Regions from separate parts of the Kosakonia pseudosacchari genome, predicted to be linked through region 4. Evidence: predicted binding sites of a transcription regulator. Region 4 holds the regulator's gene; each other region holds the start of a gene.
The links. Region 4 encodes Fur, which represses iron uptake genes when iron is present. Its sites were predicted from a motif close to ATAATAATGAGAACNACTATCAA; they were not measured.

Region 1 (3,916 bases), 2.1 Mb from region 4:
CACGCATTGAAAATCTGCTGTTCTACTTATAAAGTGGTAAGCGCTGCGGCGAGTATTAAAACGGACTTGAGATTTTTCTAACTCGTTCAAATTAAGTGGCTTTGTGATTCATTTGTGAAGCAATTTTTGCCGAATATATGACGGAGGCAATGTGTTTATTTCCTGGTATTGGATTGTGGCTATTGTTGTGCTGGTTGTTGGCTATATCCACGTGCTTAAACGTAATTGCAAAGCCTGCCGTCACGATCGCGAAGCGATTTATAAAGGTTATTTACGCGTGCTTGATGAGGTGAAAAAACTGCGGCGCGTTGGGCAGGGCGATTAAAACACCGCTGCCCGCAATCACCTTATTTAACCGCCAAATCCCATTGCCTGTAGCGCCACCAGGCTTAACCCCATCACCGACATGCCGCACAGTACGCCGTAGCTCGGGTTGTTATTCGGATCGATCTCTTTTGCCAGCGGCATTAATTCATCAACCGACAGCGCCACCATGATCCCGGCAACCGCCGCCATAATCGCCGCCATCACTACCGGCGAGACCAGGCTTCCCAGAATCAGCCACGCCAGCACGCCGCCAAGGATTTCCGCCATACCCGAGATGCCCGCCCAGAATACCGCACTGCGTTTTGACCCGGTTGCCGCATACACCGGCCCGGCGACCGCCAGCCCTTCAGGAATATTGTGTAACGCGACCGCGAAGGCAATGCCAAAACCGAGCTCCAGATCATTGCTGGCGGTAACGTAAGTGGCGATCCCTTCCGGAAAGTTATGCAGGCTGATACCGAGCGTCAGCAAAATGGCGGTACGGCGAATACCGCGCGGAAAAGTTTGCTGTGTGCCCTGCATTAAATCTTGCGGATGGGCGTGCGGTAACATGCGATCCAGCGCGAAATAGCCCAGCAAGCCGACGACAAACATGCCATAGCCGAGCATAGGCGACATATTTTCCGTTGCCAGTGCGGCGGGCAACATCTCCATCAGCGAGATAAGCAGCATGATCCCGGCGGCAAAACCGAGCGAAAACGCCAGTACGCGGTTTGAGGGCTTCTGGCCGATAACACCAAGAAGCGCGCCAATAAACGTCGCCGCGCCTGCCAGGATGGTCAGAATCAAAGGTACTGACATAGGTTGCTCCTTTATGATAATCATTCTCATTAATCTACGTTTTTGTTGCACGAAAAGCGAGACGGGTTGGCTGGCTTTACGCATTCCTTACATTCAAAATTACTGATGATCTTCATCACGGTTATCTGAGTTCTTCACCTACCGAAAAAGCGTAATCTACGTTTATCAAATAGACACACTCAGTAAGGATATCACCATGTCAGCACCTCGCATGCCCGCACTGTTTTTGGGCCACGGCAGCCCAATGAATGTGCTGGAAGATAACGTTTATACCCGCGCCTGGCGCGCTCTGGGCGAGACGCTGCCACGCCCGAAAGCGATTGTGGTGGTATCCGCGCACTGGTTTACTCGCGGAACCGGCGTAACCGCCATGGAAGCGCCAAAAACTATCCATGATTTTGGCGGTTTTCCGCAGGCGTTGTACGACACGCATTATCCGGCACCTGGCTCGCCAGAGCTGGCTCAGCGTTTGGTGGAGTTGCTCTCGCCTGTGCCAGTAACGCTGGATAAAGAAGCCTGGGGTTTTGACCACGGTTCATGGGGCGTGTTGATCAAAATGTACCCGAACGCGGATATTCCGATGGTGCAGCTCAGTATCGACAGCACCAAACCGGCGGCATGGCACTTCGAAATGGGCCGCAAGCTGGCGGTGCTTCGCGATGAAGGCATCATGCTAGTTGCCAGCGGTAACGTGGTACATAACCTGCGTACCGCGCGCTGGCATGGCGAAAATACCCCTTATCCGTGGGCAACGGCGTTCAATGATTATGTGAAAGAGAACCTGACCTGGCAGGGGCCAGCCGAGCAGCATCCGTTAGTCAATTATCTTGAGCATGAAGGCGGTTCGCTCTCTAACCCGACGCCGGATCACTTCCTGCCTCTGCTGTATGTGCTTGGCGCATGGGATGGCAAGGAACCGGTGTCGATACCGGTCGAGGGTATCGAGATGGGATCGCTCAGTATGCTTTCGGTCCAGGTTGGCTAAATGAATGGCGCGTTATGCGCCATTTTTTTCGCCTGAAAATAGAAAACTTCGAGGAGGATCGCAAAAAAAAGCACCTGAAATACGGTTTTTTTGAAAATAAAAAGAGCTTCGCTACAAAAATGAAACGCCGTGCTGAATTTCGGCTCTTTTTGTGAACATCATCGTCGCAATAACCCACCTGAGTGACTACGCTTCAGAGTGTCTGGTTTTCAGACATACCCATAAAAACAATCCGGTGTAATGCCACGAACATTCTGTTCGCGGTCGGTCTTTTGCGCCTAAAAATTAAACCCTCTGGAGACACGGAAATATGAACTCAGCGAAAACCTTACAAAAAGTCTGTATTAGTTCCGCTCTGCTGTTTATCTCCCACGCCTCTGTCGCCCAAACCTTTCGCGCTGCCGATGTTCATCCCGCCGACTACCCGAATGTGGTGGCGGTAAAACATATGGGTGAAAAACTCAGCAAGGCGACAGATGGTCGGCTGGATATTAAGACCTTTCCAGGCGGCGTATTAGGCGACGAGAAGCAAGTCATTGAACAGGCACAAATTGGTGCCATTGATATTATTCGTGTCTCGATGACGCCAGTCGCGGCGATATTACCGGAGATCAACGTCTTTACGCTGCCTTATATTTTTCGCGATGAAGACCATATGCATAAAGTTCTGGATGGCATGATTGGCCAGGAAATTGGTAATCGCCTGTCGGAAAGCAGTAAATCGCGGCTGATCTTCCTGGGCTGGATGGACGCCGGAACGCGTAACCTGATCACCAAAGCGCCAGTCACTAAGCCGGAAGATCTTAAAGGCATGAAAATCCGCGTGCAGGGCAGCCCCATTGCGCTCGATACGCTGAAAGCGATGGGCGCTAACTCAGTGGCGATGGGGGTCAGCGAAGTGTTCAGCGGAATGCAAACCGGCGTAATTGATGGCACCGAAAATAACCCGCCCACATTCGTCGCGCATAACTATTTACCGGTCGTCAAAAATTATACCTGGAGTAAGCACTTTATTATTCCCGAGCTGTTTTTGTTCTCAAAAGCCAAATGGGACAAGCTGAAAAAAGAGGATCAGGAATTAATTCTCAAACTGGCGAAAGAGGCTCAAGCTGAGCAGCGCGAATTGTGGAAAACCTATAACGAAAAATCGCTGGAAGCGATGAAAACGGGCGGCGTGCAATTCCATGACATCGATACCAAAGCGTTTTTTGAAGCGACCCAACCGGTGCGCGATAAATACGGCAAAGCGCATCAGGAGCTGATTACCCGTATTCAACAAGTGCAATAACTTTTGCCGGGCAGGCTTGTTTTATCTCCTGCCCATTTGCAACTTTCACCGGGAAAACTGCTATGGCTGAACGCTATTCGTTGTTGATGGATATTCTGTACCGGATATCGATGTGGATTGCTGGTCTGGCGCTGTTAATTATGGTGGCGATTATTCCGGTGGGCATTTTCGCCCGCTATGTCATGAACAGCGCGTTATCGTGGCCGGAGCCGGTCGCGATTATCTGCATGGTGACCTTTACCTTTATTGGCGCCGCCGTGAGCTACCGCGCGGGTTCGCATATTGCGGTCAGTATGGTTACCGATCGTTTAAGTGAACCGCTGCGCAAAGTCTGCTTTGTGTTTGCGGATTTGATGCTGCTGGCGATCAGCGTTTTTATTCTCTGGTATAGCACGGCGCTATGCGCGGAATTATGGGAACAACCGGTCGCCGAATTCCCGCTCTTTACCGCAGGAGAAAGCTATTTACCACTGCCTGTCGGTTCTGCCATTACCATCTTGTTTATTATCGAAAAA
Region 2 (3,916 bases), 2.2 Mb from region 4:
CATTTTCGACGGGCTGGCGCTATCCACGGTCAGTTTCTGCCACTTGCCATCGACGCGGGTTTGCGACTTGATGGCGTTAAAGTTCGCGCCGGTGCTCCATTCGCTGTTGCTAAAGAAGTAATCGACCTGGCCTTCCACACCGTAAATACGACGCTGATCATCTTCAATATTGATGGTCATGTCGCTTTTGTTGATGTTGATGGTTTTATCCGAAAGCGAATAGTACGCGGCGATCTGCGTACGCAGGCTATCGCCGGTGTAACGCCAGCCCAGCTCGTAGGCATTCACTTTAATGCCATCCAGCTTCGAATCATTAACGTTGACGCTGTTCACCAGGCGATAGTGGCCGTTTTCCAGCTTGTAGGTGCCGGAACCGTAATATTTCGCGAGGTCCGGGATTTCGAAGCCTTGCGAGAAGTTAAACCACAATTGCTGGCGTTCGCTCAGGTGGCCGAGGATGCCTGCGTTGAACAGCAGATTGTTGTAATCCGTTTTGCCGCCTGGCACCGCATCTGCCGAGGTCGCCTTGCCGGTGGCGATGGCTTGCTGCTGCGCGTAGCCCACAAAGTCGTCGACTCTGTTTTCCGTGTACTGGTAGCGCACGCCACCGCTCAGGGTGATGGCCGCAATGTCATAGCTGCTTTGCAGGAACGGCGCGAGGTTCGTGATGCTGTAGCCGGGATAGCGCCCGACGTTATAAGCGTTATCCAGTTTCATCCCACCGCTGGCGGCGGCGTTGCTGAGATTGAAAAATTGCTGGTTGGCATCGAACGTTTCATGTTCGGCGTCCACGCCCCAGGTTAATGTCAGATCTTCCAGCGGTTTGCTGTTAAGAGTCAGTTTGCCGCCGTAGAAATCGGTTTTTTGCTGCGATGCGCCAATGCTGGTCACCGAGCCGCCGGAAAGCGTCGGGAAGGGGTAATACGTCAGGCTTTCGTCACGGTAGTAAATCTGTGCCAGTAAATCCTGGCCCCAGAAATCGCTGTTGGTGTATTGCAGGTTAATTAAGTGGCGTTCAGTGCCGGGGATGCGGTCGGAATCAAGGTTACTTTTGTTGTACGCGTTGCCGACGCCGCGCACTGCCGAGAAGTTTTCGCCAAGGAAGAGGCCGTGCTTACCGTCAGACTGGCTTTTGTAATACTGCGTAGTGAGCTGCAACTGTTGATGATCGTCGATATTCAGCGTGCCGGTGCCCATGACATCCAGGCGGTCTGAGTACTGCAAACCGGTTTGCGTGTTATCAATAATCACTTCATTGCCTTTGCCGTCATACCAGCCGCCATAACGCTGATAGGCCACAGAAAGACGCCCTGAAGCGTTATCATTACCGCCGCTGACCGCCGCGGCGATGTTCTCGTCGTGATCGTTATGGCTGTTAAAACCGCTTTTTGTGCCGGTCTGGAACTCAACCTGGGTTTCCGGCTGGCCTTTTTTGGTGACGATATTGATTAAACCGCCGGTGCTGCCGCCGCCGTACAGTGATGTCGCGCCGGAAATCACTTCGATGCGCTCAATATTAAACGGATCGATCGCATCAAGCTGACGGCTGTCGCTGCGGGATGAGTTCAGGCGTACCCCGTCGACCATCACCATCATTGACCGGCCGCGCAAATTCATGCCGTAATTGGTGCGTCCCTGGCTGCTGACGTCCATGCCGGGAATCAACTGCGCCAGCACCTCTTTTAACTCTTTGCCGCCCTGAACCTGCTGCTCAATGTCAGCCTGTTCAATGACCCAGGTGGTTTGCGCCATATCCGTAACGCTGTGGTTTGCGCGGCTGGCGGCAACCACCAGCGTCTCTTCTTTTTGACCTTCCGCCGAGGCGTTAACGGAAAACATCATCAATAAACAAGGATTTAATGCCCAAAGATAACGAGATTTCATTGTTATGGTGATCCTGATTTAACAGAAGTACGGCGGCGCTGATCCTCCCGAGCCGCAAGCAGTATCGCCATTTGTTGATAGCGATTATCAAGATGATATGAATTATCGTTACCAAGTAAACGCTTTATGTAAAAAAATGTTGGATTAACCCGGTGATTTCCATGAAGTTTTTAAGGTTTTGGCGCGAGTGACTGAACTGGCAAAGTGCGGGGAGGGCACCGGGTTCGATAATAATACCGCCCGGTATAATAAGGTTGCTGGTATTTATTGCGTGAAGTTTGAACGGTAAATAAAAAGGTATTTTAGCGGGGTTTAGCGCTTCGTTTTGTTATGTTTTTCTTTAAAGTCCGCAATCGCCTGATTGATGTTATCGGTTGCGATGGCATCCACTTTTTCGTCTTCGAAAAAGATTTCATAATGGCCAGAAACATATTTAAAGGTAAATATCTTACCCTGATAGCGCACGCGCTTTTCTTTTACAGACAATCCCCTGCTGCGCATAGCCACTTTTGCCATTGTATCTATCTTTTTATTTTTCATAATTATTTGTCTTACCTGTGCAGGTTGTTTTGCGATGTTTGGTATTAAACCCACTCAATCTGATGTTAATTTGTTATTCACGGAAAAGATAGCCACGGTTGTCTGATTCGCTGGATTGATAATATATGAAACATTTAACCTCATGTTAAGGTTGTCTTAATCTTTAGCGTATCTTGCAATTGCGGGATGGTGGATTAATTCATTTTTTAATTTTTGATGATATTTAATTTCAAACTCGATCGTGTGATAATAATTTTGATTCTCATTTCATTTCCACTACGATTAAAATCCAGCCCGGCTCGTATGTGCTGACGATTACACATAATTTAAAAGGAATGATGATGAAGAACCGCTTTTTGCCGCTCTGTTCACTTGCACTGGTCATCTCTTCAGTTTTTGCTGCTCCTGCGGCGTTCGCCGCTGGTAACAACGACGGTATCGTGGTCTATAACGCGCAGCACGAAAATCTGACAAAATCCTGGGTCGACGAATTCACCAAAGAAACCGGCATCAACGTCACGCTGCGTAACGGTGGCGACACGGAACTGGGTAACCAGCTGGTGCAGGAAGGCAACGTTTCGCCAGCGGATGTGTTTCTGACGGAAAACTCCCCGGCGATGACGCTGGTCGACAACGCCGGGCTTTTTGCGCCGCTTAATGCTGATACGCTGAAACAAGTTCCGGCTCAGTTCCGCCCGGCGCATGGTCGCTGGATTGGCATTGCCGCGCGCAGCACCGTTTTTGTCTATAACCCGGCGAAACTCTCCGCTTCGCAGTTACCTGCATCGATCATGGATTTAGCCAAACCGGAATGGAAAGGTCGCTGGGCGGCATCGCCTTCAGGCGCGGACTTCCAGGCAATTGTCAGCGCGATGCTGACCCTGAAAGGCGAAAAAGCCACGCTGGACTGGCTGAAAGCGATGAAAACCCACTTTGTGCCTTATAAAGGCAATAGCACAGTGATGAAAGCGGTCAATGCCGGGCAAATCGACGGCGGCGTGATTTATCACTACTACTACTTTGTCGACCAGGCTAAAACCGGCGAGAACAGCAAAAATACCCAGCTTCACTACTTTAAACATCAGGATCCGGGTGCGTTTGTCAGCATCTCTGGCGGCGGCGTTTTAGCCTCCAGCAAACACCAGAAACAGGCGCAGGCGTTTATCAAGTGGATAACCGGCAAGCAGGGCCAGGAGATGCTGCGCACCAATACTGCGTTTGAATATGCCGTTGGCGTTGGTGCGGCTTCTAACGAAAAACTGGTTCCGCTGGCGCAATTAGACGCACCGAAAGTGGAACCCTCCGCGCTTAACAGCAAAAAAGTCAGCGAGTTAATGACCGAAGCCGGTCTTTTGTAATCACGCAGGAATGAGTGCCTGATGTCCAGTTTGAGTCTCCCGGCGGCAAGCAATACGGCCAGCCACGCCGCCCGGCACCGCCCTTCGCGGCTGCTGGTGGTATTTGCCCTTTTTGTCGCGGTACTTGCCTTACT
Region 3 (3,916 bases), 130 kb from region 4:
TGACTGGGAAGCGTTCTGATAAACCCTGCCCGGCGGCATTGTCCGGGCAATAGATAAATCCGGCACGCGCACCGTTTCAGGTGGCGTGCCGTTTTCATTTTGCCATCGCTTAATAACGTAAGTGCCCTTCTCCCCGTGGGAAGCGGGGGATCTTCCGGCGGGGGAGAGGGCGGATAGCGGTTAGAAGCGGGTGTTTACCCCCATGTACCAGGTGCGGCCCGACTCGTTATACGTTGCAGCACCTGCACCGTACATCCAGTTTGCGCCGCCGCCGGTGGTTTGCGCGTTGCCTTCGCGCCAGTGGCGTTTATCGAACACGTTGCTGACACCGCCCGTCAGGCTGACGTTTTTGGTCACGTCCCAGGTGCCGCTCAGGCCAACGATGCTGTACGGGCTCACTTCGTTGGTGGCGGAACCGGTCACGCGGTTACCTTTGTAGTCATATTTCTTCGGCTGCTGTTTACCGTACCAGGTAAAGGTCGATTGCAGTGAAACATCCTGGGTAACCTGCCAGCTCAGCGTGGAGTTCCAGGTGTATTCCGGAATGATCGACAGACGTTCGCCGGTGGTTTTGTTTTTGCTTTGCAGCATGTAGGTGACATTGTTGGTCCAGTTTACCGTCTCGCTTACCGGCACATTCAACGCACCTTCTAACCCTTCCACCACCGCTTTCGGCACGTTATCCCACTGGTAGATATAGGTGTTCAGGGTGGACTTACCGCTGGTGATGGAGGTTTGTCCCACCGGCGAATAGCCCGACTCAATCTTATTGCGGTAGTCGTTACGGAACCAGGTCACGCCAGCCAGCCAGCCGTCACGTTTGAACTCCAGACCAATCTCTTTATTGATGCTGGTTTCCGCTTTCAGATCGTCGTTGCCTTGCAGATAACAGCCGATGTCTCTGCCGTTGGCATCCACGGTGACCGCGTAGCAACCCTGACCACGGCTGTAGAGAATGTAGTTCGGGTTGGTCTGGTACAGGCTCGGTGCTTTATAAGCACGGGCGATACCCATTTTCAGGGTGAAGTCGTCGCCCAGGCCCTGAGACAAGTTCAGCGACGGGCTCCAGTTGTTGCCCACGATGGTGTGGTGGTCGAAGCGCAACGCAGGCGTCAGCATGGTGCTGTCGGTCAGCTCAATGTTGTCTTCGGCAAACACCGAGAAGATATCCGCATCGGAATAGGGGCTACGGCCGGTGCTGCTGTAACCGGGAATATTACCGCCCATAAAGGTCTGCGTATTCGAGGTGTAATCTTTCATGCTCTGATGATCCCACTCGGCGCCGAGCGTCAGGTTCTGCTTGAACAGCAGTTCAAACGGTACGCTCGCTTCGCTGTGCAGCAACAGATCGCTGTAGTCGATATCGGAGAATTTTTGCGCGTTGAACAGACCTTCCGTACCGCCCGCCAGCCCTTCCGGGATGCGCGAGTTACGGGTGTGTTCATAGCGTACCCAGTTGTTGGTGGTGACGCCGTTATCCCAGCCGCCGGTCCAGGTTGCCGAATAGTTCTGGCGATAAAGGCGGTTGGTCTCTTTGCCATAGTTATCATTGACATAGTTATTGGTGCTGCTGTCGTTGTTGGTGTTCTGCGTATCGCCCGCGTAGAGGTTGCCCTGGCGGCTGTAGCCGGCCTGCAACTCCAGGGCCTGCATTGGGGCAAAATCCCAGCGCACGACGCCGGTAATGTCTTTGTTGATCGAGCCTTCACGTCCGGCAACGACAGTGTTGGCGTAAGTTCCGGTACGTTCGGACTGGTGATCTTTGTTGATGTCCTGCGCATCGGCCTGGGTTTTGGCGAGGTTGCCATACAGGCGGAAGCTAACATCGTCGCCGAGCGGGCCGCTCAGGCTGAAGTTGGTACGTTTGGTTGAACCTTCATCTTTGTGTTCCGGCGCGTTGAAATAGCTATTCCACGAACCGTGCCATTCGCCAGTATTCTCTTTTTTGGTGATGATATTCACCACGCCGCCTGCCGCGCCGTTACCGTAACGCGCCGCCGCCGGGCCGCGAATCACTTCGATACGCTCGATCATTTCCGGCGGCACCCAGTTGGTGTCACCGCGGCTGTCGCGCTCGCCGCGCCAGCCAAGCCGCACGGAATTGCGGCTGGTAACGGGTTTTCCATCCACCAGAATCAGGGTGTTTTCCGGACCCATGCCGCGAATGTCGATCTGGCGGTTGTTCCCGCGCTGACCGCTGGTGGCGTTACCGGTTAAGTTCACGCCCGGCATGGTACGGATAATTTCGGAGACATCACGGGAAGGCGGGTTCTTACGAATTTCGTCGGCCGTGATGGTGGAAACGCCCGGCGCCTGCAAGTTTTGCTGCTCAGCCGTGACGACAATCGTCTCTTCGCCAGAGGCGGCGCGGGTTTCGGCCGCGAACGCTGGCACAGCAACGCCGTAGATCCCCAGATTGACCAGAACGGCCAGGGATTTGATTTTGTTATTCATTGTTGTTCCTGCTTTTCGTCGCCGCATCCCCGCTAGTCCTTTCCCAGGGGAGAGGAGGCGGCATAATGAAGCCAGCGCGGAGCGAGGCGCTCAGTCCTGAGAAAATTCGCCCACGGCGGCCGTTTTAAGTGAAAGACGCGCTTCCCACAGCGCGCCAATACGCTATTGCAAATGAAAATAGTTATCAATAATATTATCGATATTTTTTGATCTGCAAGCAAAAATTTCCACAGCATATTTGAGGTTAAAGCCGTGACGTCAACAACGGGAAGTGATGCCTGGTGGGAGTCAAAACAGGGGCCCGAATGGGTCAAAAATGCGCAGGGAAATTATGAGGTCACATTCTGGTGGCGCGATCCCGCCGGGACAGAAGCAACCTCGCGCGTGCGGTGGGTGTGGATCTACATTACCGGCGTGACCGATCACCATCAAACATCGACGCCGCAATCGCTGAGTCGCATTGACGGAACCGATGTCTGGTACTGGGAAACCACCCTTGCCGCCAGCTGGCGCGGCAGTTATTGCTTCATTCCTTCGCACAACAGCGACGATTTTTCCGCCGACGTTTTTACCACTACGCCGCCGGATCGCACTGCGCTGCGCGAAGGCTGGCGCAAGTTGTTAGCTCATGCGATTGCCGATCCGCTCAATGCGCAAAGCTGGCGCGGCGGGCGCGGGCATCCCGTTTCAGCGCTGGAAATGCCCGATGCGCCGTTGCAGCCAGGATGGCGTGAAACACAGACGCCGTTCAATGCGCCGCAGTGCCTGCAATGGCGCAGCACACTCCTCAACACTACGCGGCGCGTCTGGATCTACACCACCGGTAGCGGCGAGAGCGCCGAACGGCCGCTGGCGATCCTGCTCGACGGGCAGTTTTGGGCGCAAAGTATGCCGGTATGGCCCGCGCTGGCTGCATTGACCAGCGCCGGGCAACTGCCGGAGGCGGTGTATGTGCTGATCGATGTGATTGATAACGCCCACCGCAGCCGGGAGTTGCCGTGCAATGCCGATTTCTGGCTGGCGGTACAAGATGAGTTATTGCCGCAGGTTCGTGCCATTGCGCCGTTCAGCGACAACGCGGAGCACACCGTGGTGGCCGGGCAGAGTTTTGGCGGCCTGTCGTCACTGTATGCCGCACTGCACTGGCCGCAGCGGTTTGGCTGTGTGTTGAGCCAGTCTGGATCATTCTGGTGGCCGCATCGCGGCGGCGAGCGCGACGGCATCATTATCGAACAACTTAAAAACGGTGAGTTGCACCCGCAGAGCCTGCGCATTGTGCTGGAGGCGGGCGTTCGCGAACCGCTTATTTTTCGCGCCAACGAGGCGCTTTTTCCCCTGTTACAACGCACACAGCAGTCGGTTTTCTGGCGTCAGGTTGACGGCGGACACGATGCGCTTTGCTGGCGCGGCGGGTTGACCTCCGGGCTTATCACCCTCTGGCAGCCGCTTACCCGCGCTTGTT
Region 4 (3,916 bases):
GCTTCGTGTGGCTGGCAATATAACTGTAGAGCTCATCATCAACTTCGATCGTTTTCATCTTAATCCAGTGCGATATCTTATCTGAATACAAGTGTTGGGATTATAAAGTGAAATCTCAACAGCGGATAGCGTCAAACCAGGATGGCGGCAAAACTAAGAGTAATTCTTAACCTTGCGGCCGGGCGGCAGAATGTTCAACATAATAACCTAACCCGAATCAGTGAAAAAAAGAACTTTGCCATGAAATTGAATACGCGCGCGCAAACTGCGCAACATCCGCACAACAATTCTCCGATCGTCCTTGTTCACGGTCTTTTCGGTAGCCTTGATAACCTTGGCGTGCTCGCCCGTGAACTGGTTCAGGATCATGACGTGTTGCAAGTGGATATGCGTAACCACGGTCTTTCAGAACGCGCTTCAGAAATGAACTACCCGGCCATGGCGCAGGATCTGCTGGATACGCTGAACGCTCATCAACTCGACAAAGCGACCTTTATTGGCCACTCCATGGGCGGTAAAGCCGTGATGGCGTTAACAGCGCTTGCGCCGGAGCGTATTGATCAACTGGTGGCGATTGATATTGCGCCTGTGGATTACCAGGTGCGCCGCCATGACGAAATTTTTGCCGCCATCAATGCGGTGAACGATGCCGGGGCATCCACTCGCCAGCAAGCCGCCGCTCTGATGCGCGAACATATAAATGAAGAAGGTGTCATTCAGTTCCTGCTGAAATCCTTTGTCGACGGCGCATGGCGTTTCAATGTGCCGGTGTTATGGGAGCAGTATCCGCATATTGTCGGCTGGGAAACGGTTCCTGCATGGCATAAACCGGCCCTGTTTGTTCGCGGCGGAAACTCCCCTTATGTCACTGAAGCGTACCGTGACGCGCTGCTGGCGCAGTTCCCGCAGGCGCGGGCGCATGTCATTGCCGGTGCCGGCCATTGGGTACATGCCGAGAAACCCGACGCGGTTTTGCGTGCTATTCGTCGCTATCTCGCTGAAAAGACAAATTGATTAAAAAGGCGGCGACTGGTCGTTTCAACGCGCCCGGTCGTTGGCGTGTCCGTTGTGCTGATGTATGATGGCGCGCTATTCAGCCCGGGCGCGCCGCCCGATTGCTTGTTTTTCCCGTAGTATTTAGATCATGGCTAAAGAACAAACGGACCGTACGACACTAGACCTGTTCGCGAATGAGCGTCGCCCGGGACGGCCGAAGACAAACCCGCTCTCGCGCGATGAACAGTTGCGCATCAACAAACGCAATCAGCTAAAACGCGATAAAGTTCGTGGGCTTAAGCGTGTCGAATTAAAACTCAACGTGGAAGCCGTCGATGCGTTAAACGAGCTGGCAGAAGCGCGAGATATGAGCCGCAGCGAGCTTATCGAAGAGATGCTGCTGGCGCAGCTGAAGGCATTGCGCGGCTAGCGAATCCTCCGAAACATCGTCGAAATAACACTTTCATGTGTCATACAGTGCAGTCCGACGCGATAGCAGTTTCCGCGTGCTTCCCTGTTCTGCTATGATTGCCCTTATCTGTGGGCGTAGCGCCACCACCATACTCATTAAGTTTCAAGAGGTTATTTTACTCATGGCAATTACAGGTATTTTCTTCGGCAGCGACACCGGCAACACCGAAAACATCGCGAAAATGATTCAGAGTCAGCTTGGTAAAGATGTTGCCGACGTACATGACATTGCCAAGAGCAGCAAAGAAGATATCGAAGGGTATGACATTCTGTTGCTCGGCATTCCTACCTGGTACTATGGTGAAGCGCAGTGCGACTGGGATGACTTTTTCCCGACGCTGGAAGAGATCGACTTTAACGGTAAATTAGTTGCGCTGTTCGGCTGTGGCGACCAGGAAGATTACGCGGAGTATTTCTGCGATGCGCTGGGCACCATTCGCGATATCATCGAACCGCGCGGCGCGACCATCGTTGGTCACTGGCCAACCGCGGGCTACCATTTTGAAGCCTCTAAAGGTCTGGCGGACGATGACCACTTCGTTGGCCTGGCGATTGACGAAGACCGTCAACCCGAGCTGACTTCCGAACGCGTTCAAAAATGGGTAAAACAGGTTCGCGAAGAGTTGCACCTGGACGATATCCTTAATGCCTGAGTTTTTTTACGGCGTAATCTGTGGGTTACGCCGTATTAATAGATAAAAGCAATGGAAATAATTGCTACAAATTTTTAACTTTTTTCTCCATCGCTGTACAATAAGCCCTGCTAAACTGGGTGCCGCCGTAAAGGACTTTGCTGGCGACACCACGTTTTATAAGCTTACTTTACTTGAGGGCTTGCAGTTTTCATCCAGCCATGGCAGTTCTATAATGAGACGCATTACCCCAGGTGCATTCCTTATAACTTCCGCTAAGGAAGTGAATCGTATAGCAACAGGACAGATTCCGCATGACTGACAACAATACCGCATTAAAGAAGGCCGGCCTGAAAGTCACGCTTCCTCGGTTAAAAATCCTTGAAGTGCTTCAGGAACCGGATAACCATCATGTCAGTGCGGAAGATTTATACAAACGACTGATCGACATGGGCGAAGAGATCGGGCTGGCAACGGTTTACCGTGTACTGAACCAGTTTGATGACGCCGGGATTGTGACCCGTCATAACTTCGAAGGCGGCAAGTCCGTTTTTGAACTGACTCAACAACATCACCACGATCACCTGATCTGCCTCGATTGCGGCAAGGTGATTGAATTCAGTGATGACTCCATTGAAGCGCGTCAGCGTGAAATCGCCGCGAAACACGGTATTCGCCTGACTAACCACAGTCTTTACCTTTACGGCCACTGCGCCGAAGGTGACTGCCGCGAAGATGAACACGCGCACGACGCGAAATAATAGCGTTTAAAACCTAAAAGCCAGCCTGACGGTTGGCTTTTTTTTATCTGCAATAACGATAACGGCAAAAAAGAAAAACCCGGCAAGCTCGCGCCGCCGGGTTTAATCACCACATCACATTACGCTTTTACGCTGTCGACACGGCTAAAGCGTTTACCGTCCGGGCTGGCGGTGCGCACCTGCACTTCCCCGCTCACCTGCGGACGCGCTTTATCGTCGTAGCGCTGCCAGTTTTTGCCGCCGTCGGTTGAGAACTCAACCACCATGCCCGGGAAACTGGTATTGGCTTCCAGTTTTCCACCGACCACGCGAGCGCCCGGCACAGGCAAGCGATAGTGCACGCCCGCTTTGTCCAGTTTCGCCAGTTCACGATGGCCTAACAGATTAGCAAAGCGTTGCCAGTCCCTTTCCAGCGCTTTCACATCCACCAGATGTGTCTCACCGCCTTTGTATTCACGCCCGGCTTTGTAATCCTGCTCCCAGCCCGCGCGGTGCCATGCGCGTTCCGCCACCGAAATCATACGTGGATAGATCATGTACTCCATCTGATTATCGGTGCGCACCACCTCGCTCCACAGCTGCGCAGAAAGGCCATACGCACCCGGCCACGGTTTGTCGGACTTCGCGCTAAACGGGGTGCCATCGCGATCAAGCGAGGTTTCTGCGTTCTGCGGCATATTGTCCGGGGCGAAGCTGAATATCTTACGTTCATCGCTAAAACGCGTGCCCCAATAGTAACCGCTTTCGGCCGGGTTGACCTCATTCGGGAAGTCGAGATAAACGTAATCCGGGTTAGAGACCACCACGCGGAAACCTTTGTTCGCCCAGTCATTTACCGAGTCAAAACCGCCCCAGTAGAGCGTGTCCCAGAAGTTCACGTTGACATGATCGGTGGCGAACACCGACGCATCTTTGGCATCTTTCAAACCGTCCTGCCACGCCTGCATCGTGTCAATGCCGTGCGCTTTCACCAGCTTGCTGACCTCAACGCCAAAATAGCTGGAGAGATGTTCAACGTCGGCAACTTTGCCCTCTTTGATCATCGCCTGGCAGGCT

Region 1: the regulator Fur is predicted to act here: its motif matches at 1,142-1,164, upstream of zupT (zinc transporter ZupT).
Region 2: the regulator Fur is predicted to act here: its motif matches at 1,959-1,981, upstream of IP581_RS19490 (TonB-dependent siderophore receptor).
Region 3: the regulator Fur is predicted to act here: its motif matches at 2,626-2,648, upstream of fes (enterochelin esterase).

What each region holds. Positions count from the first base shown of each region.
Region 1 is NZ_CP063425.1:4,188,004-4,191,919, reverse strand. It holds gene IP581_RS19770 (hypothetical protein) at 152-325, shown strand; gene zupT (zinc transporter ZupT) at 352-1,128, opposite strand; gene ygiD (4,5-DOPA-extradiol-dioxygenase) at 1,325-2,113, shown strand; gene IP581_RS19755 (TRAP transporter substrate-binding protein) at 2,424-3,401, shown strand; gene IP581_RS19750 (TRAP transporter small permease) at 3,464-3,916, shown strand, end outside.
Region 2 is NZ_CP063425.1:4,131,728-4,135,643, reverse strand. It holds gene IP581_RS19490 (TonB-dependent siderophore receptor) at 1-1,884, opposite strand, end outside; gene IP581_RS19485 (hypothetical protein) at 2,197-2,424, opposite strand; gene IP581_RS19480 (iron ABC transporter substrate-binding protein) at 2,766-3,782, shown strand; gene IP581_RS19475 (ABC transporter permease) at 3,804-3,916, shown strand, end outside.
Region 3 is NZ_CP063425.1:1,291,955-1,295,870, forward strand. It holds gene IP581_RS05970 (methyl-accepting chemotaxis protein) at 1-19, shown strand, start outside; gene IP581_RS05975 (TonB-dependent siderophore receptor) at 181-2,454, opposite strand; gene fes (enterochelin esterase) at 2,707-3,916, shown strand, end outside.
Region 4 is NZ_CP063425.1:1,423,527-1,427,442, reverse strand. It holds gene seqA (replication initiation negative regulator SeqA) at 1-58, opposite strand, end outside; gene ybfF (esterase) at 241-1,014, shown strand; gene ybfE (LexA regulated protein) at 1,145-1,426, shown strand; gene fldA (flavodoxin FldA) at 1,590-2,120, shown strand; gene fur (ferric iron uptake transcriptional regulator) at 2,414-2,860, shown strand; gene IP581_RS06585 (beta-N-acetylhexosaminidase) at 2,980-3,916, opposite strand, start outside.